Regions from separate parts of the Paraburkholderia sprentiae WSM5005 genome, predicted to be linked through region 1. Evidence: predicted binding sites of a transcription regulator. Region 1 holds the regulator's gene; each other region holds the start of a gene.

Region 1 (5,143 bases):
CGCGCACCGTGAAGTCGGGATCGAGGTTGTCGAACTGCGGCACCACGCCGACGCGCGAGCGCGCGAGGCGTGCGCGGCCCGGGATCGGCTCGCCGCAGAGGCGGATCGCGCCGACGTCGGGCGCCGCGATGCCGAGCAGCATGCGCAGTGTCGTGGTCTTGCCGGCGCCGTTGGGGCCGAGCAACCCGAAGCATTCGCCGGTGTTGACATGAAACGACAATCCGTCGACGACTGTTTTTTCGCCGTAGCTTTTCCTGACCTGATGGAATTCGATGGGGGCGGCAGCCATGAGGCGAGCGAAGCTCCTGAAGAAGACGCAGCGTACGCGCGAGACACACAACATACCTGCGATGCACCGACTGCGCACGCGAAGCCGTTTATTCTAGGGTATGGGCATCGCCGATGCGAGCGAGCCTCCGGGAACGCGTAATGCGCGCGTTGCGTGGTGGTGTACCGTTTTGCATTGCGGCATCCGCGCGTAAACGCCGCTTCGGATCGCCCGACGCTTGTGCGGACGGGACCTGCGTGCACCGACTATGCACTTAGCGTTTTCCATCCCTTGCAAGCCGAATTGCGGCGCACCATGATTGATTCAGACCGCGCCTTCCGCGCGAATGGAGAAAACTGATGGCGAGCTACCGGAAAATCCTGTTGTGCTATGACGGCTCGCGCGAAGGCCGCAAAGCCCTGCGTTGCGGTGCCGATCTGGCGTTGGACCTGAAGGCGGAAACGCATCTGTTATCGGTCGTCGACATGCGTTCGAGCATTGCGCAAAGCGCGGGCTTGTTGACGGACGTAGCGTGCGGCAGTTTCGAAAAAACGGCCCGGGAGATTCTGCAGGAAGGCGTGAACTGGCTGACCGAGCGCGGCGTGAGCGCGCAAGGGCATTTCGCGTTCGGTCATCCGATCGACGAGATCGCCAATCTTGCCAACGAGTTGCAGGTCGATCTCGTGGTGGTCGGCCATCGCTGCCGCACCGGTTTGTCGCGTTGGTGGATGGGAGCGGGCAACACGCCGCTGCTCGACAGGGTGTCGTGCAGCATTCTGGTGGCGTGCTCGTCCGTGCAGGAGCAGCAGCAGGCGGCTGCGGCGTAACACGCTAGCCGAGGGCGCGAAGCGGTGTGCCCTCTCATGTAGCCAAGATGTGAACAAAGCTGTCATGTGGCTGGCCTCGGATGGCCAGCCACGCATTCCTTCCGGCCAGGCTTCGATCTCACTCGTTCAGATTGATCGCGGCGAGCTTCCACGTGACGAGACCTTCGCGACGGAAGATTGCCGAATAGTTCGCATTGCCTTCGCCACGTCGGTACGTGACGACGAATTCGTTGAGACTGCGATAGCCGGCCGTGCTTTGACGCCCGGGTGGCGGCGAGCTTGCCTGATTGGCGGTGTCGCCCGCGGCTGGTGCGGCCGGCGCTTCGCCGCCCGCCGCTGGTGGCGCGGACGGTTGTTCACCCGGCATACCGCGTGGGGGCATGCCGTTCAGCAGCGCCGCGACGCCGTCGGGTGTCGCATAGGCATCGACGAGCGGGCCGATCAACGTCACGCCGATCACCGCGCCGATCGTGGCCATCTTGTTGCCGGCGTCCGCTTCGAGCCGTCGTGTCAGCATGGCGCCGACCTGTTGTTTCAGGCTATCGCGCAGCGCGGGAAAGTCCACGTACTGATTGACGGTTTGCGCGTCTCGCGCGTCTGCTGCGCGTTTGAGATTGTTCACCGCGATATACGGTGACGCATAAATAAACCCCAGCGCGGCAACCACGATCACCACGATCAGCGTGATCAGCAGCGGCCGGGTGGCGCTGCCTTGTATACGTTTCGGAATTCGCATCGAATGGGACTCCACGTCAGTGATGATCTAACGTCGACCACGGCGAGGTCGAAACGATCCCATCCCACGCGAAACGCTGAACATCCGAAGTGCGTATTGCATGCGTGCTCAGGATTCGCTCAGGCTTCGAACACCGCGCCGTGCACGTTGGCTTCGTCGGCTATGCAACGATCGATCATACGGCATACGGCGTCGACCGTGCCGACCATGATCAGTCGCGACGGTCCATGGTAGACCCGCACCGGTGCGCGACGCGCAGGCTCGGCGATGTTCAGCGCTGAATTCAGCGACACGCGAGCGAACGCCGGCAACGACGACGGCAGAGCGGAAGCTGCGGCAGGCACGTCGAACAGCGACGGCGTGCGCGTTGCGGGCGCCTCGATCAGCGCGCAGGGCGTGAGCTTGCGCAGATGGCGCAAACGGCCGAACTGGCGAAAAGGCAGCAGGCGGGCAAGGCGTTCCATGAGTCTCTCCAGGCGATACGGCGTAAATGCGGCTTGAGTTGGACAAACCGGCGCAAGCGTTCCGGCGACAGTGAAAGATCAGAATTCGCCGGGGCGGATGAGCCCGACCGCAATCCCTTCCAGCGCAAAATCGGCGCTGCCGGTTGCCACGAAGATGTTGTCGTAATCGGGGTTTTCGGCGATCAGCTCGATGCCGTTCGGCCGGCGCTTCAGACGCTTGACCGTCACGTCGTCGCCAAGCCGCGCAATGATGATCTGGCCGTCCTTCGCTTCGCTGCGCTTTTGCACCGCGAGCAGGTCGCCGTCGAGAATGCCGGCGTCGCGCATCGACAGGCCGCGCACTTTGAGCAGGTAGTCGGGCTTGCTCGAGAAGAGCGCCGGGTCGCACGCGTAGTGCTGCGCGATATGTTCCTGCGCGAGGATCGGACTACCCGCCGCGACCCGACCGATCAGCGGCAGTGACAACTGCATCAGGCCCGCATGCGGGAGCGTGAACTGATGTGGGGCGTCCTCTTGCCCGGACAGCAGACGGATGCCGCGCGACGCGCCGGCTGCGAGTTCGATCACGCCCTTGCGCGCCAGCGCGCGCAGATGCTCTTCCGCGGAATTGGCCGAACTGAAACCGAGTTCGGCGGCGATTTCCGCGCGAGTGGGCGGAAAGCCGGTGCGTTCGATCGCGCGGCGGATCAGATCGAAAACCTGCTGCTGTCGTGCGGTGAGTTTTGTCATGGCCACTGTATGTATGAACAGGTGACTGTATTTTTATACAGTATTCGGCGCATTTCAAGCTTTACTTTAGGTTCGATGGAAGAGGCGCGCTGCGGCGTCGCTTATCGGCGACAGCGCGTCGTTTTTGGCGCGTCAGCAGCCGTCGCATCTGCCGTTACCACTTTTAAGCATTAAAAAATGAAGAAACATTATTTTTAATGATGAAAGCCCTTCGATAGACTGCCTCGGGGTTAGCGCTCATGTGCACGTGACCGCGACGCAGAACAACATCGGACGCTCATCAGCGGACCATCACGCGGAGAAAAATTGAGATGAACTATCGGCACACGGGGCTTGCGGCTCGAACCAAAAAACGGATCGCGGCTCTCGCCGTCGCCGCGGCGGGCGCGCTGGGCATGTTGGGCGCGAGCGGCGTTGCGCACGCCGACACCACGCTGCTGAACGTGTCCTACGATCCGACGCGGGAGCTGTATCAGGACATCAATCAGGCGTTCGGCAAGCAATGGCAGGCGAGGACCGGCGAAACCGTCACCTTCAAGCAGTCGCACGGCGGCTCGGGCGCGCAGGCTCGCTCGGTTCTCGATGGGTTGCAGGCCGACGTCGTCACGCTCGCGCTCGCTTATGACATCAACGCGCTCGCGAACAAGGGGCTCGTCGACAGGAACTGGCAGAAGCGTCTGCCGGACAACGCGTCGCCGTACACCTCGACGATCGTGTTTCTCGTGCGCAAGGGCAACCCGAAGCACATCAAGGATTGGGACGACCTGGTGAAGCCGGGCGTGTCGATCGTGACGCCGAATCCGAAGACCTCGGGCGGCGCGCGCTGGAACTATCTGGCCGCATGGGCGTACGCCGAGCATCAGCCGGGCGGCAACGTGCAGACGGCCAGGGAGTTCGTCGGCAAGCTGTACAAGAACGCCGGGGTGCTCGATTCCGGCGCGCGCGGCGCGACCACGAGCTTCGTGCAGCGCGGTATCGGCGACGTGCTGATCGCGTGGGAAAACGAGGCATTCCTGTCGCTGAAGGAGTTTGGTCCGGACAAGTTCGAAATCGTCGTGCCGTCGGTGAGTATCCTCGCCGAGCCGCCGGTCGCGGTGGTCGACAAGGTCGTCGACAGGCACGGTACGCGCAAGCTCGCCGAGGCGTACCTGAACTTCCTGTATAGCGAGCAGGGCCAGGAGATCGCCGCACGCAATTTCTATCGGCCGCGTTCGAACAAGGTACCGGCCGATCTGACCGCGAAGTTTCCGAAGCTGAAGCTGTACACCATCGACGATTCGTTCGGCGGCTGGGCCAGTGCGCAGAAGACCCATTTCGCGGACGGCGGCGTGTTCGATTCGATTTATCAGCCGCAGTAACGACCGCCGCCTGAATCATAGGCAGCGGCAACAGGGCGCGCTCAAGCGGCGCGCCTTCGGCGAACGAATGACCGCGCGAGCATCAACCATGAATGAGTATCCAGCATGACCACGTTGACCTTCCGCAAGCCGAGCGCATTGCCCGGTTTTGGCCTGACACTCGGCATCACGGTGGCTTATCTGAGCCTCGTGGTGCTGATTCCATTGGCGGCGACCTTTCTGAAGACCGCGACGCTCGACTGGGATCAGTTCGTGCGCGCGGTCACGTCGCCACGCGTGCTCGCGTCGTATCGGCTGACGTTTTTCTCGGCGCTCGGCGGCGCGCTGATCAACGCGGTGTTCGGCTTTCTCGTCGCGTGGGTGTTGGTGCGCTATACGTTTCCGTTCAAGCGCATCGTCGATGCGGTCGTCGATCTGCCGTTCGCGCTGCCCACCTCGGTCGCGGGCATAGCGCTCGCGGCCGTGTATGCGGGCAACGGCTGGATCGGCCAGTTCCTCGCGCCGCTCGGTATCAAGATCGCGTTCACGCCGGCGGGCGTGCTGCTCGCGCTGACGTTCATCGGCCTGCCGTTCGTCGTGCGTACGGTGCAGCCGGTACTCGAGGAGTTCGAGCGCGAGCAGGAGGAGGCGGCCGCATGCCTCGGCGCGTCGCGCTGGCTCACGTTTCGCCGCGTCGTGCTGCCGGCCGTGTTTCCGGCGCTCCTGACCGGCTTCGCGCTCGCCTTCGCGCGCGCGCTCGGCGAATACGGCTCGGTGATCTT
Region 2 (5,143 bases), 1.5 Mb from region 1:
GATCGCATTGTCGATCAGGTTCGACAGCATTTCGCGCAGCATGACCGGATTGCCGGCGACTTCGACTGGCTCGTCGGGCGCTTCGTAGCCGATGTCCATCTGCTTCGCGAGCGCGGCCTGCACCCATTCGCGCACCGCACTGCGCGCGAGTTCGCCGAGTTCGACCGGCGTGAAGATCTGTCCCGACCGACGGTTTTCCGCGCGCGCCAGCGCGAGCAACTGCGTGACGAGCCGCGCGGCGTGCTCGGAACTCGTCGCGATCTGTTCGAGCGAGCGATGCACCTCGGCCGACGCGTCCTGCCGCAGCGCGAGCTCGGCCTGCGTGCGCAGCCCGGCGAGCGGCGTTTTCATCTGATGCGCGGCGTCGGCGATGAAGCGCTTCTGCAACTCCATGTTCTGTTCGAGGCGCGTGAGCAGATCGTTGAACGAAGTGACGAGCGGCTCGATTTCCGGCGGCGCGCGGCGCGCCTCGAGCGGCGACAGATCGTCCGGCCGGCGCGCGCGGATATGCGCCTGCAGCGCATGCAGCGGCTCGAGCCCGCGCGACAGCCCGAACCACACGAGCAGGATCGCGAGTGGCAGGATCACGAACTGCGGCAGGATCACGCCCTTGATGATGTCGTTGGCGAGCTGGCTGCGCTTGTCGAGCGTTTCGGCGACTTGCACGAGCACGGCCTGCGCGCCCGGCGTCTGCGGAAACTCGACGGTCGTATAAGCGACGCGGATGTCGTTGCCGCGCAGCACGTCGTCGCGGAATTCGACGAGGCCCGGTGGCGGGCGATCCTCCTCGTGCGGCAGCGGCATGTCGCGCTCGCCGGCCACCAGCTCGCCGCGCGTGCCGAGCACCTGAAAGAACACGCTGTCGACATTGTCGGCGCGCAGGAAATCGCGCGTCGACTCAGGCAGCGACAGCTCCGCGACGCCGTTGACCGGATGGATCTGGCGCGCGAGCACGTAAGCGTCGGTTTCGAGCGCGCGGTCGAACGGCCCGTTCGCGATCGACTTCGCGACCAGATACGTGACCGCGAGGCTCATCGGCCACAGCAGCAGCAGCGGCGCGAGCATCCAGTCGAGAATCTCGCCGAACAGCGAGCGCGGACGCGCTTCGGCGGCGGCTTCGGTTTCGTCGGGCGGGGCGAACGGATTGGCGTAGCGCGCGTCGCGCGCCTCGTCGAGGTCCGCAGCGTGCGCCGTGGCGCGCTCAGCGCGTGCGGACATGGCGGGCCTCTATTTGTAGTGGTGGCTCGCCGGCATCGCGGCGGACGACGGCGCGGCGGGCGGTGGTGCGGTTTGCTCCGTTGGCGGCTCGGAGCCGGCGGCGACGGGCCCGCTCGGATTCGCCGGCGGCGCCGCTTTTTCTAGGCAATAGCCGAGTCCGCGCACGGTGATGATGCGCACGCCGCTCGGTTCGATCTTCTTGCGCAGCCGGTGCACGTAGACTTCGATGGCGTTGTTGCTGACTTCTTCGCCCCATTCGCACAGATGGTCGACGAGCTGCTCTTTCGAGACCAGCCGGCCGATCCGTTGCAGCAGCACTTCGAGCAGACCGAGCTCGCGCGCGGACAGATCGATCACCTGGTCGTTGACATAGGCAATGCGGCCCACCTGATCGAACGACAGCGAGCCATGCCGCACGACGGTCGGGCCGCCGCCTGCGCCGCGCCGTGTCAGCGCGCGCACGCGCGCCTCGAGTTCGTTCAGCGCGAAGGGCTTGGCCATGTAATCGTCGGCGCCGAGGTCGAGGCCTTTGACGCGTTCGTCGACGCTATCGGCGGCGGTCAGGATCAGCACGGGCAGGTTCGAATTGCGCGCGCGCAGGCGGCGCAGCACCTCGAGTCCGGACATGCGCGGCAGGCCCAGATCGAGGATCAATAGATCGAAGGTCTGCATTGACAACGCGGTATCGGCTTCCACGCCGCTTTTCACGTGATCGACCGCATAGGCCGATTGGCGGAGTGATCGAACCAGACCGTCCGCGAGTATGCTGTCATCTTCGGCAATCAGAATTCGCATGATGCGCCAGCCTGGCTTTGCCGGCACCGTTGGGGTTGCCCCGGCGCGCAGCGGTCTCCGAACATTTATTGTGGGTAGTTGGGGCGACGCGACAGTAAAAGATGCGCGTTCGCATCACAATCGCGCTTGCCAAAACTACTGTTTTTTTATACAGTGTCTGCGTTCCGTGTGATGTCCTGAAGACTCCGCTCAATTCAATTTGAGTGGAACCACGGGCGCACACCTGCCTCAGACGCCGTTCATCATAGCAAAGGACGATTCATGGAAGAAAGCAAGAAAGGCTCGGCTGGACTGACTGCTGAAAAGAGCAAGGCACTGGCTGCCGCGCTCGCGCAGATCGAAAAGCAGTTCGGCAAAGGGTCGGTCATGCGGCTCGGCGCAGGTGAGGCAGTCGAAGACATCCAGGTGGTCTCCACCGGATCGCTCGGCCTCGACATCGCACTGGGCGTCGGCGGTTTGCCGCGTGGCCGGGTGGTCGAAATCTATGGTCCGGAATCGTCCGGTAAAACCACGCTGACGCTGCAGGTCGTCGCCGAAATGCAGAAGCTCGGCGGCACCGCGGCGTTCATCGACGCGGAACACGCGCTGGACATTCAATACGCGGGCAAGCTCGGCGTGAACGTCTCCGACCTGCTGGTCTCGCAGCCGGACACCGGCGAACAGGCGCTCGAAATCGCCGACGCGCTGGTGCGCTCGGGCTCGATCGACATGATCGTGATCGACTCGGTCGCGGCGCTGGTACCTAAGGCGGAAATCGAAGGCGAAATGGGCGACTCGCTGCCGGGTCTGCAGGCGCGTCTGATGTCGCAGGCGCTGCGCAAGCTGACCGGCACGATCAAGCGCACGAACTGCCTCGTGATCTTCATCAACCAGATCCGCATGAAGATCGGCGTGATGTTCGGCAACCCGGAAACCACCACGGGCGGTAACGCGCTGAAGTTCTATGCGTCGGTGCGTCTCGACATTCGCCGCATCGGCTCGATCAAGAAGAACGACGAAGTGATCGGCAACGAAACCCGCGTGAAGGTCGTCAAGAACAAGGTGGCGCCGCCGTTCCGTGAAGCGATTTTCGACATCCTGTACGGCGAGGGCATCTCGCGTCAGGGCGAAATCATCGACCTCGGCGTGCAGGCGAAGATCGTCGACAAGGCCGGCGCATGGTACAGCTACAGCGGCGAGCGGATCGGTCAGGGCAAGGACAACGCGCGTGAATTCCTGCGCGAAAATCCGGACATCGCTCGGGAAATCGAAAACCGTATCCGCGAGTCGCTGGGCGTCACCGCGATGGCGAACGCCGTGACCGGCGCGGACGCTGAAGTCGCGGGCGAAGAAGAGTAAGCATCACGTGATACGCAAAGGCCGACCGTTGTCCGACTCCGGACGCTATCCGGACGGCCCGCGCGATGCGGCGGATGGATCGCCTGATTCCGGCGATCCATTCGATCCGTTCGAACCGTTCGACGCACACGACCGCGCTGCGGGCCGCGACGCGCAGCGTACGCGGCCGGCCCCCGCTGCAGCGCCGTCGAGCCCGGATTCCTCCGGGCTCGATTCCTCCATCCGCTCCGAAGTCACCTACACCCGCTCGCGCCGCCAACCCGGCGAAGCGAAGCCGGGCCAGTCCGACGAAGACGACAGCAGAAAAACTCAACGCCCGCTGCGTTCGCTGAAAGCGCGCGCGCTTGGCTATCTGTCGCGCCGCGAATATAGCCGCGCCGAGCTCGCCCACAAGCTGAAGCCCTACGTAGAGGAAACCGATTCGCTCGACACGGTGCTCGACGCGCTACAAGCCGAAAACTGGCTATCCGACTCGCGTTTCGCGGAAAGCCTGATCCATCGGCGCGCATCGCGGCTCGGCACGAGCCGCATTCTGGGCGAACTGAAGCAACACGCGCTCAATCCGGCGCTCGTCGAAGAGGCGAGCGCGCAATTGCGCGAAACCGAACTCGCGCGCGCCCAGGCGGTCTGGCGCAAGAAGTTCGGCCAGTTGCCGCAAACGCCGGCCGAGCGCGCGAAGCAGGCGCGCTTTCTCGCGTCGCGCGGCTTCTCCGGCGCGACGATCGGCAAGATCCTGAAGGGTATCGACGACATCGGGGATGGCGACTAGCACGCCAGCCTCGACGGCCGGGCAATTGCCGCGCCGTAACCTGGCGCCAGGCCGTGCGCAATCGGGGCTGTCCCAAATACCCGTTATGCTAAAATCCGAAGGTTTTCCAATCCGGCCTTTCCTCCCGCATGTCGCTTTCCCCGCCAGTGTCCCGTCAGTTGCGCCACCGTCGCGCAATCAGAGCGGAAGCTTACGAGCGAGCCGATGGCCTGTGGGATGTGGAAGCGTGCCTAACCGACGAAAAGCCGCGCGATGTGGCGCTTGCGTCGGGCATCCGGCCCAATGGTCAGCCGATCCATGAACTCTGGCTTCGCATCACCATCGATCGCAAGCTCAACGTCGTCGACGCCGAGGCGTCGTCCGACTGGGTACCCTATCCAGGGTTGTGCCAGGCCAGCAATCCCGCCTACCGTGCCCTCATCGGGCTCAATCTGTTCCACAACTTCCGTCGCGATGCTGCCCGTTTGCTGGCCGGCACGGCCGGTTGCACGCATCTCACCGAGCTGTGCGCGATCCTGCCGACCGCCGCGATCCAGGCGTTCGCCGGCGACGTGTGGAACACCGATCACGGCACGCCGGGTGCGAACGCGGGTTCGGCAGACGAATCGTCTAGCGGCACAGGCGAGCATTCCAACGACAAACCGCCATTCCAGCTGGGACGCTGCCACGCGCTGCGTTTCGACGGCGAGGCGGTGAAGCAGTTTCATCCGCGCTGGTATGGCCATGCGCCGCGTCCGGCGCAACGCGCGGCGTCGTCGGACGACGCGGCGGCCCGCGAACCAGGCGGCGACGCGTCGGCCTGAACGGCGGCAACGAAAACGAAGTTCAATCCAACTCTCAGACTGAAGGGAATCACGCATGAAGATTCACGAGTACCAGGGTAAGGAAATCCTGCGGAAATTCGGCGTCGCGGTACCGCGCGGCAAGCCGGTCTTCTCGGTGGATGATGCGGTCAAGGCCGCTGAAGAGCTGGGCGGCCCGGTGTGCGTCGTGAAAGCTCAGATCCACGCGGGTGGCCGTGGC
Region 3 (5,143 bases), 1.2 Mb from region 1:
GGTCCGGGCGTCACGCCCCTAACCGATGCCCGGGGAAAAGCGCCACGCGGCTCTTGCATCTTGCAAGAAATAGCCTGCGGAGCTGGGACCGTACGGAGGCTTGAAAATTAAACGAGACCGGCGTTTTACTTAGCGGAGACGGAACGGGCCCGAATAGAATTCCTGGAGAACCGGTACGGTGAACATCTGCGTGATGAAGTGTCCTGCCGCACGAAAATCCTGCGGCGAGAATCCATCGACACCGTTGCTGTTGCTGCGCGATTCTCCTTGTCGAATCCAGACCAGAAACCGGCATACACTCGCACGCGGTCTCGCTTCACGCCGACAAAGCTATTTAGTTTGCGTACAACAACGTAAAACGTATCGATACGCAAACTAATTAGTACGCGCTTTCGCGGCTTCTTCGAGGGGACAAGTTGTGCCTATGCTTTCCTTGAGCCGGACGTCGGCTGCGAGGCAAAGACTCACGTCGTGCACAGAAGTATGCGGCAAAGCTCGGACCACTGTCCCGACATCCCCAAATATCTTTGGCAAGGAAAACGGTTCGCCCTGACGGTTTCCGCCTGTTATGCCGCGAGCCGGTGCTCATAGCATGGCCGGTCCCTGTCATCAAGTATCGCGTACATGCGCTCAAGCTCCGATGCTTCAGGGTTGAGCCACGCGTCGATATTCTCAGGTTTGATAGGAATGATGCACCGGTCATGCCCCGCAGCGGCAACCTCTGGCGGGGGCTCGTCTGTAATAGCCGCAAATGAGAGGAGGTCTGGCTCATTCGGCGCACTCCATCTCGACCACAGACACGCGACGTGCATCAGTTCGCCGTTGCTTGGACGGAACTCGAGAACAACATTCTCATCGCGTTCGTGTGTCTCCAGCAACGTTCCCTCGAACTTTGCCTTGCTCACATTCTCGTAAAACACTTCGACGAGCAAGACGCCATGGGTGCGCCCGAAGCATGGTCTCCAGAAGCCCTCGAGGTTGTCCCGGCGAGCGTTATAAGTCCCAGGAAATTTGACATCGTAAGAAGCAGGCTTGCCGGCGATGCGGCACTGGTAACGCATTGGCTTCACGACGCGCTTTCCGTTTTCCATAACCATCACGGGCGCATAGCTCGCGGGGAATATGCGGGAGTCTCGCGGCTGCAGTTCGGCTCGCTGCAAATCGTCAAGCTTGCTTTTGGTCCACGCAATCTTGTCAGTCGCGATGCGCTGGTGTTCCGTTGCCGCTTTGGTAGCCTTGGTCTGCAAGGCTCTTTCCGCATCGGCCAGACGCTTGCGCTGCTTGAACAGTTCCTGTTCCAGCTTCGTTGTTTGGTCAGAATTGAATCTGCGGATAAGCGCTGAAATCTCAGCCTGCTCTTCATTCTCTGGATACGCGAAAGCATGTTCCATCGCTTTCGGAACTTTGGCCTTGCTTATACCCTCGGCGCGTTCGAAGAACAGACGTGCGAACTCGTGGATGTCCATCGTGGCACCGAAGGTGCGTACGAACCTCCTGTAATCCGCAACTATCTGGGCCGAATAGCACATGCCTACCTCCGTTGAGGAGAATGATAATACTGCAGCTCGCGCAGGCGCAGCGTTGGAGCATTGCGATTTGAGTAGTCCCTTCGGTCAGCAAGCTTCGGCGCGTCGACTATTAACTACTGTTTGCGGGGTCTCATGTCGACTCCGACCATCTTCAATGTGGCGTCTATGAATTGCAGCTCGGGTTTGAAATCAAGCGACCACTCCTCACCGTCGCACCGCACGGTCATGCCGTTGTGCATCGAAATCAAATGTCGTGCTTTGTATAAAGCATCCACGAGTCGTGTTTCCCGCTCGGCCTCGCGAACCCAATCGGTTGCGTTCACGATAAAAGCTCCTTGTAGTGAATTGTTCAGTCGATGCATTGCGGCTCAGGCGAAGGCGTCGGCAGCGATTCGGTTCCTGGTCGGCATGACCGCGCGGCGCTGCCTTCCATGCGGACTCAGCAGCGTTGCTCCGGGTTCAATTCAACTGTCAGTTCGCCTTCAAACCGTGGGCCCTTGCGTTTCACTATGTCCACCCGCACGCCTCGCTCGGCTGTGCGGAGCGAGATTCGCAGTTCTGCGGGGGATGCATCGCAGGTTTCCTGAAGGGGGCGAAAGACGAAAAACAGCGAAGCGCTCGAGCGCGAGGCCAAAAGCAGTCGTCGAAGTGCGTCCGTTCGAGCGTGGGTTTGGCACAGCAAGACCGCGCCGCACATGCCAGCCTTCAAAGTCTGTTCCGTTGCCCACAACTGGTCGCTCATGCTCTTCGCCCGTAACAACAGAACCTGGGCCACCGGAATACCTGAATACGCGAGACCTTGGCCGGACGGCTCACATGGAGGTGCCACCAGGACGATGGGCTTCTTGAGTGCTGACAGTGCCGGCGCTAACACCCGTAGCTCCCCCGACCCCGTCGCTTGGGGCAAGACTTCAGTGAGCGCTCCGACCGGCCATCCTCCACCGGGAAGCTCTCGAGACAATGCCGGATAGCCCGTATCCACAGTCGACAGGCGTCCGCGCGCCAGCTGCGACGCCCGCCACAGGGAGGGGTGGATTGATTCCGGTAGAGGTTCGGGAGGGCTGTTCATGGTTTGTGAAATACTGTATGAATATACAGTACCGCACCGACCGTCCGAATGCAATCGTGCACGAATTCAACGCTACCGCCCCTGGCTGACCGCACCGGCGGCAAACCTAGCCCGACCCGAGAATTCCGGAGACGCCCAACGACCTTGCGGAGCGTTGTCCGACATTTCGAAGCGTGTCTGATTCACGGTACGGCAGTTGCTAGCCGCTATTTATACTGAACCCAGGGAGGCGATGATGGCAGGCGACAACTCATATAAGCCAGGAGAGATAGTGAAGGTTTCCGGCATTTACTCCGTAGTCCATGACGACGGCAAAGGGACGTTCGAAGTGACTTGCGTTGAGGGCGAGCATTTCCCGCCCACTCGTAGTGGGAAAGGCGCGCACTATGAACTGAAGTACGCGGCGACGCATTCCCACAAACACAGCGAATTGAAGGGGACGGAAGCCCGCAACTAGCGCTTCATTCCTAGGGTACGGCGCATCGCGACGGTAATTCCCTGCTGGGTGCGCCAGTAGCCTTTCCACGGGTCTTCTCGAAGCGACCGTTGGCGCGCAATGGCTGCTGCCATCGTCCATTGGTCGCCGCTTTTGACATCGTTCAGTTCGTCCCAGGATATCGGCATCGACACAGCCAACCCGGGCCGGGCGCGCACCGAAAACGCGGCGACGGTGCTGGCGCTGCGGCCGTTGCGCAGATAGTCGATGAAAATCTTCCCAACTCGATTCTTGGGACCAAGGACGGCGGAGAACCGTTGAGGCACGACCCGCGTCATGTGCTGCGCGACCGCCCGTGCGAACGCTTTGACTTCATCCCAACCCTGCCGCCGGGTCAAAGGAACGACGATGTGAAAGCCCTTGCCACCGCTCGTTTTCACGAACGACCGCAAGCCTATCTCGTCAAGCACGACCTTAACGAGCATTGCGGCCTCGAGCATCGCTGACCACGGAAGTGCGGGGTCCGGGTCAAGGTCGAATATGACGCGGTCAGGGTGTGCCAGGTCGGGCGCAACGCCGTTCCACGAGTGAATTTCGACAACACTCATCTGGGCGAGACCGACAAGCGCCTCTGCGGTATTCGCAACCAGAAGTGGTGCGTGGTTTGGGTAGACGGAGGTGGGAAGCTCCTCGACGCCAGGAATGCGTGCCCGCTCACTATGCTTCTGAAAGAACAGCTCACCATGGATGCCGTCTGGCGCGCGCACCAGCGTCAGCGGCCGGCAATGAAGGTATGGCAATGCCCACTCCGCTATAGCGTCGTAGTAACGGACGATGCTCAGCTTCGTCTGCTTGGAGACGTCGTCCATCACTCGTTGCGGATTCGAGATTTTGACGTCGCGGATAAGTACAGTCCCACGCGGACCGGGTCTTTCGCGCGTCGAACCAACAATGCCATTTGCCGGGTCACTAACGACTTTTTCTTCTGTGACAGCACGCGCTGGCTTGTCGTCTCGTAGAGCATGGAATACCGGATGTCTCACTTCACCGGATGGAGTCCATTCGAGAAACGAGACCTCGGCGACGATGTCCGGCTTCAGCCAGTAGAACTCGCGGTCGCGCTCGGCCTGCGGGGCGTTATAGAAGGTCGGCTTCGCTGCCGTAATTGCAGCCGCGCGTTTGGCGAACCTTGTGGCTTGGCCGGTTGACAGATGCGGTGCGACATGACCTGCATACCGCAGCGAGCCGTCGTTTTCGTACACGCCCAGTAGGAGAGAGCGAACGCCCGATTTCGCGCCTTTAACGCGCGAAAAGCCGCCGACGACGAACTCCTGTCGCAAGTTGCACTTGAGCTTTATCCAGTCTGTAGACCGGCCGGAACGGTACGGCGCGTCCGCGCGTTTCCCGATAATGCCCTCCAGTTGCATCTTGCAGGCAGACGCGACGAGCGACCCTGGGTCCTCCGCAAAGTCCTCTGAGAAGCGGAGTAGCGGCCCCTCGGCTTCGTGCAGGAGTTCGCGAAGCAGCGCGCGACGTTCGCGAAGTGGTCGCTCGCGGACATCGACACCGTTCAGCCACAAAACGTCGAAGAAAAAAAGAATGATGTCCGACGTACTGCGACGGTCAAAGGCGTTCTGCAACGAGTTGAAATCCGGCTTGCCGGTTGCATCCAATACAACCGCTTCACCGTCCAACCAAGCGCTGTCAGCCGGAAGCGCCCCCAGAGCTTCGCGCAGGCGCGGCATCCGTGAAGTCCAATCATGCCCGTTACGCGTGATGAATTTGACGTCACCGTTCTCGATTCGCGACAGCATTCGATAGCCGTCGAACTTGATTTCGTATGACCAGTCTCCATTCGTCGGATGGCGCTCGACCAGCGTTGCGAGTTGCGGCTCAATTAAAAGCGGCATTTCTCCCGGTGCCGCCGGTGGTACCGGGACTCGCGTGGCCCGTGAACCGCTCCAGCGACTCATCTCAATCGCCCAGCCGGGGCGCGTCATCGTCGCGCGAAAGTCGGGTGAGCGCGCGCCGCGACACCGCGTCGGCACGTTCGCGCGATTGTAAAAGTTTGCCCGCGCGCTGCGATTCCTTCTCACTATCCATCGGCCA
Region 4 (5,143 bases), 1.1 Mb from region 1:
GGCCGCCGGCGGCGAGCGCATCGGGGCCGAGCGAGCCGAGCAGGATCGTGTCGGTGACGCTCATCGCCATCTGCGAAAGTTGCGCGATCGCGAGCGGCGCGGCGAGCCGCGCGGTGTCGACCGCGTGGCGGGATAGGGTGGGCGGCCGGCTGGCCGTTCGGGCGAAGCTGGGTTGCGTCATCGGATGCCTGGCGGCGAAAGGTGGCAACAGGGGTGGCGACAGCGAAGGGGCGGGAGCAAGCGGGGGCGCTGCATCGCGCTGCGTGTGCCACAGGGCGGTGCGCGGGCCGGAAAATCCGCGGCGCGGCGGCGAGCCGGTCAGCCGACTTCGCGCCCGTGGCGCGGTCCGTCGTTTACCTGTCGAAACCGACAGCTTATTGCCTCGCCCGGCCGATGTCGATGGACGACGCACAATGCTGGTGCGCGGCGTGCTGCGAATTTCCGGACTGCCGTCAGGCTTCGTGGACCGCGATCCGCGTATCGCCGAGCAGCACGACCTGGCCCGCGCGGATCTTGCAGGTCTTACGCGTCTCGACCCGGCCGTCGACCATCACGGCGCCGTCCGCAACCATCATCTTCGCGGAGCCGCCGCTGTCCGCGAGGCCGGTGATTTTCAGCAGATTGTGTAGTTCGACGTATTCGCCGGTGAGTGTGAAGTTCAGATTCGGCATGGCGTTTGCACCTTGGGGCACAGGGTCGGGCTAGGGGTTCGCATCATAAGGCAAGTGCACGCGGTGCGGCGCCGCGGGGCCGCCCCGCTTGGGCCGGAGTGATCCCAACGAGCCCGCAAGCAAATGAAAGCAGATGTTATTCGGTTGTCGGAAAGTGAAACCTTCCGTAACGCTGGTCGCATCGAAAGGATTTCGCTCATAAAGTGGGCTTCAACAGCGAAGCCCGCTGAATCCAGCGACGCACACACCGGCGGGGCGCGCGGCACAGGCCTTCGTCGCAACGCCAGAGAGTGCGCTCCTGTCCCGACAATGCTAGAGAGGATAGCCATGACCCAGATTCGTTCGCTCCTGATCGGTACCGCCCTCACTGCTTTTACCGCGACGGCCGCCGTCGCGCAGACCGCGCAGCCGGCAGCAGGCCCTGGCGCTCAGGCGCAGATCCAGACCCAAGGCACCGCCGAGATGGCGCCGCCGTCCGCAGCTGGCGCACAGCGCTTGCAGGCGCCGCCCGCTGCGCAAGGCATGCAGCAAGTCCCGGGCGCGCCTGCCGCGCAAGGCGTCGAAGCTCCGCCGCCGGCCCGTTTGACGGCTTCGGGCTCGACCGACCCGCTCGTGCAGAGGCGCGACGCCGACGCGAAGGCCAACGCCGAGTATCGTGCGGCGAAAAAATCCTCGAAAGCGGAATTGAAGGCGCAGCAGAAGGCCGCAAAGGACCAGTACAAGGAGCAGGTGCGCGGCGCGAAGCTGAACCAGAAGGCGGACAGACAGACCGCCAATGACGAAATGAAGATGAACATGCAAGGGCAGGCTGCCGCGCAGGCCGATGGCGCGGACGTCAAGCATTAAACCGGGCTCGATGCGGCGGCGCGTGAGTGGCGAGGCTCGCGCGCCGCGGGTGAGTTTCGCTTAACCAGTTTTACGTCAGGGAGATCGCAGATGAACATCAACCATTCGACCCGAAACCGGATTTACGCCGCGCTGATCGTAGGTTGCCTGTCGTCGGCCGGGTTCGCGCAGACGGCCACGCCGGCCGCGGCGCCCACCACGCATGCGGACAAGAAGGCCGCGAAGGAACAGGCGAAGGCCGACAAGAAAGCCGCAGTCGCCCAGGCGAAGGCGGACAAGACCAAAACCGACGCGCAGGCCGACGCCGACAAGGCCAGCGCTGAGGCCAACGTGAAGGACGCGAAGAAGCAGTAGCGCGCGGCGTCGACCGGCAGGCGGGCATCCGCCGGTCAACCTTTCACTCATACACGTAGGCGCTCAAAAAAGGGCGCTTGTCGCATGGGGTTGTATGGATATACAGTGTGCGTCGCATCCTGAAATCCCTCCAACCCGCAAAACCGACCCGTGTCCACCGTCGCCGAATTCGCTCCGTCGTTCGATACCGCCGCCTGGCTCGCGAAGCTCAACGCCGCCCAACGCGAAGCCGTCGAATACGGGACCGACACGCCGGACGCGCCGCCCGGCGCGCTACTCGTGATCGCGGGCGCCACCACCGTCGGGGCCCGCGCCGCGCTCGCGCAAGGGCTGACGTGGGCGGGCACGTTTCATAGCGTCGGCGCGCGGCTATTGCGCGAATACGCGGATCTGATCGGTCTCGCGCCCGCGTTCACGATCAACGACCGCGAAGACTCCGCCGATCTGATGAACCTCGTGCGCCACGAGCTCGGGCTGTCCGCGAAGGAGCGGCGCTTTCCGGCGAAGGGCACCTGCTTTGCGATCTACTCGCGCGTCGTCAACACCGGCGCATCGCTCGGCCAGGTGCTGGAGCGCGCGTTTCCGTGGTGTCGCGAATGGGAGGAGGATCTGCGCCGGCTGTTCGCCGCCTACGTCGACGCGAAACAGAAACAGAGCGTGCTCGATTACGACGATCTGCTGCTCTACTGGTCGCACATGGCCGCGGAGCCCGCTATCGCGGCCGATCTGTCGGCGCGCTTCGATCACGTGCTGGTCGACGAATATCAGGACACCAACCGCCTGCAGGCGTCTATCCTGTTCGCGCTGAAGCCGGACGGCCGCGGCCTGACCGTGGTGGGCGACGACGCGCAATCCATCTATTCGTTTCGCGGCGCGACCGTGCGCAATATCCTCGACTTCCCCGCGCAGTTCGAGCCGCCGGCGAGACAGGTCACGCTCGAGCGCAACTATCGCTCGACCGAGCCGATTCTGGCCGCGTCGAACGCGGTGATCGAACTCGCGAGCGAGCGCTACACGAAGAATCTGTGGACCGACAAGGCGTCGGCGCAGCGCCCGCGCCTCGTCACGGTCGCCGACGATGCCGCGCAAGCCCGCTACGTCGTCGAGCAGGTGCTCGAAGCGCGCGAGCAGGGCGTGAAGCTGAAGTCGCAGGCGGTGCTGTTTCGAGCCGCGCATCACAGCGCCGCGCTAGAGATCGAACTCACGCGCCGCAACATCCCGTTCGTCAAGTTCGGCGGGCTGAAATTTCTCGACTCGATCCATGTGAAGGACGTGCTCGCGGTGCTGCGCTGGGCCGAGAATCCGCGCGACCGCGTCGCCGGCTTTCGGGTCGTCCAGCTGCTGCCGGGCGTCGGCCCGGCCACCGCGGCGAAGCTGCTCGACGACATCGTCGCGCGCGCGGGCGGCGGCGATCCAGTCGCGACCGCGGGCGGCGTACTGGCCGCTTTTGCGGCGCCCGCGCGCGCGCGGGAAGACTGGCATCCGTTCGTCCGGCTGATGTCGAGTGTGTATGGGCGGCAAACCCCGTGGCCCGCCGAGTTCGAGATGGTGCGGCGCTGGTACGAGCCGCACCTCGAGCGCAATCACGACGACGCCGCGATCCGTCACGCGGACCTGCTGCAGATGGAAAGCATCGCGGGCACGTATGCGTCGCGCGAGCGTTTCCTGACCGAGCTGACGCTCGACCCACCCGATGCCACCAGCGACGAATCCGGCGTGCCGCTGATCGACGAGGACTACCTGATCCTGTCGACGATCCATTCGGCGAAGGGCCAGGAGTGGCGCAACGTGTTCGTGCTGAACGGCGTCGACGGCTGCATTCCGTCCGATCTCGGCACCGGCAGCGACGAGGAAATCGACGAGGAGCGGCGCCTGCTCTACGTGGCGATGACGCGCGCGAAGGAAGACCTGCATATCGTCGTGCCGCAGCGCTTTTACGTGCACAACCAGACGCATCTGGGCGACCGGCATGTGTGGGCGTCGCGCACCCGCTTCATCGCCACGCCGATGCTGCCGCTGTTCGATGCCTACGCATGGCCGCGCGTGCCGGTGGCGAGCGCGCCGAGCGCGGCAGGGCTCGCCGCGGCCGCGCAGGCGAAGATCGAGATCGCGGCGAAGCTCAGAAAGATGTGGGATTGAGCGGGGCGCGGCGCGTTGCGGCTGACGCGCGGGTGCGCGTCAATACACGCTCAGCGCGACTGCCGCTGCTGTTGCTGCGCGACCGGAGACGGCGGCACGAAGAAATTGCGCAGCCATGCCGCGAGCCGCGAGAACACGTCGTACGGCTCCTCGACGAAAATCTCCGGCTTCAGGAGCCGCAGATACTCCATGATCTGCTGCGCTTCCTGCTTCTGGAACGTGCCGTGCGAAATGCCGAGCCGCAACAGCCCGCGCAGTTCGCCGAGCTTCTCGCGAGCGGTGCTGCCCACGCTCGTCTCGCACGCGACCTTCGCCTCGTAGACGCGCTGGCGCAGCGATTCGACGAGCCGCCACGCCGGCGTCTGCATCACTTCCTCGAGCGACTGGATGTCCTGCACCGTGCTCTTGATCTGCGAGGCGAGCGGGTCGACCAGCGTCGCGTCGCCTTCGGCTTCCTTGACGATCGCGGCCGCCCACTCGCGGCATTGCTTGGTGAGCTCCTCGGGCGTCCATTCCGAGCGCGCCGCGAAACCGAAGCCAAACTCGCTCGCCTGCCGCATCAGGATCGACACGACGTCCGGAAACTCCTTGTCGAGCGTGCGTTTGGCCCATGCGTACTGACCGCCCTGCAGCATCCGCTGCACTGCGTGCTCGGTGAGCGGCACCATATTGTCGAGCAGCTTCGCGCGCAGGAAATCCTCGAACGACGGCGTCGCGAACTGCGGATCGAGCTTCAGCGAGACCCGCAAAAAGGCCTCGAAGTCCTTGCGCAGCGACGCGACGGTCTCGTCCTTGAGCTTCAGGGTGATTTGACCCATGTGTTATCCCGTTTAATGCGGCCGCGCGCGGCGCGCCGTCGCAAGATCGCCCGGCCACTCACGGACCGACGCGACGCGACGCCGGCTGCCGACGCGCTTGATTCCAACCTGTTGCCGCGTAACCAGCGGGACGACTCCCGATGAGCGGACCTCGACTGCATATCGGCGGGGTGGCGGGAAACTTGAGGGTCGGCCGGCGACGTGGCGCGGTGTCGACGGACCGCGGATCAGTTGCTGAGCACGAAGGAGGAGTGCGCTTACTTCAGCACCGCCCACTGCCAGACGAAGAACACGACTAGACCGATTGCGATCGTC

What was found. The regulator LexA, encoded in region 1, represses DNA repair genes until DNA is damaged. The targets are predictions, from matches to a motif close to ACTGTATNNNNATACAGT.
Region 2: recA (recombinase RecA) is a predicted target of LexA. The motif match lies at 2,151-2,168, and genes of this name have one in related genera.
Region 3: imuA (translesion DNA synthesis-associated protein ImuA) is a predicted target of LexA. The motif match lies at 2,611-2,628, and genes of this name have one in related genera.
Region 4: BJG93_RS11370 (ATP-dependent helicase) is a predicted target of LexA. The motif match lies at 1,961-1,978, and genes of this name have one in related genera.

Annotation. Positions count from the first base shown of each region.
Region 1 covers NZ_CP017561.2:1,438,599-1,443,741, forward strand. The annotation lists gene nodI (nodulation factor ABC transporter ATP-binding protein NodI) at 1-289, opposite strand, end outside; gene BJG93_RS06610 (universal stress protein) at 628-1,095, shown strand; gene BJG93_RS06615 (DUF2939 domain-containing protein) at 1,214-1,831, opposite strand; gene BJG93_RS06620 (hypothetical protein) at 1,951-2,295, opposite strand; gene lexA (transcriptional repressor LexA) at 2,374-3,024, opposite strand; gene BJG93_RS06630 (sulfate ABC transporter substrate-binding protein) at 3,336-4,382, shown strand; gene cysT (sulfate ABC transporter permease subunit CysT) at 4,488-5,143, shown strand, end outside.
Region 2 covers NZ_CP017561.2:2,963,789-2,968,931, reverse strand. The annotation lists gene BJG93_RS13460 (sensor histidine kinase) at 1-1,218, opposite strand, end outside; gene BJG93_RS13455 (response regulator transcription factor) at 1,228-2,013, opposite strand; gene recA (recombinase RecA) at 2,275-3,351, shown strand; gene recX (recombination regulator RecX) at 3,359-4,120, shown strand; gene BJG93_RS13440 (DUF2889 domain-containing protein) at 4,249-4,923, shown strand; gene sucC (ADP-forming succinate--CoA ligase subunit beta) at 4,979-5,143, shown strand, end outside.
Region 3 covers NZ_CP017561.2:2,654,404-2,659,546, reverse strand. The annotation lists gene BJG93_RS12120 (SOS response-associated peptidase family protein) at 567-1,529, opposite strand; gene BJG93_RS12115 (hypothetical protein) at 1,643-1,852, opposite strand; gene imuA (translesion DNA synthesis-associated protein ImuA) at 1,969-2,598, opposite strand; gene BJG93_RS12105 (hypothetical protein) at 2,834-3,055, shown strand; gene ligD (DNA ligase D) at 3,052-5,007, opposite strand; gene BJG93_RS12095 (hypothetical protein) at 5,009-5,143, opposite strand, start outside.
Region 4 covers NZ_CP017561.2:2,490,222-2,495,364, reverse strand. The annotation lists gene BJG93_RS11390 (MATE family efflux transporter) at 1-181, opposite strand, end outside; gene BJG93_RS11385 (RNA-binding S4 domain-containing protein) at 453-671, opposite strand; gene BJG93_RS11380 (hypothetical protein) at 999-1,517, shown strand; gene BJG93_RS11375 (hypothetical protein) at 1,608-1,871, shown strand; gene BJG93_RS11370 (ATP-dependent helicase) at 2,022-4,010, shown strand; gene BJG93_RS11365 (DUF4088 family protein) at 4,061-4,828, opposite strand; gene BJG93_RS11360 (AzlD domain-containing protein) at 5,086-5,143, opposite strand, start outside.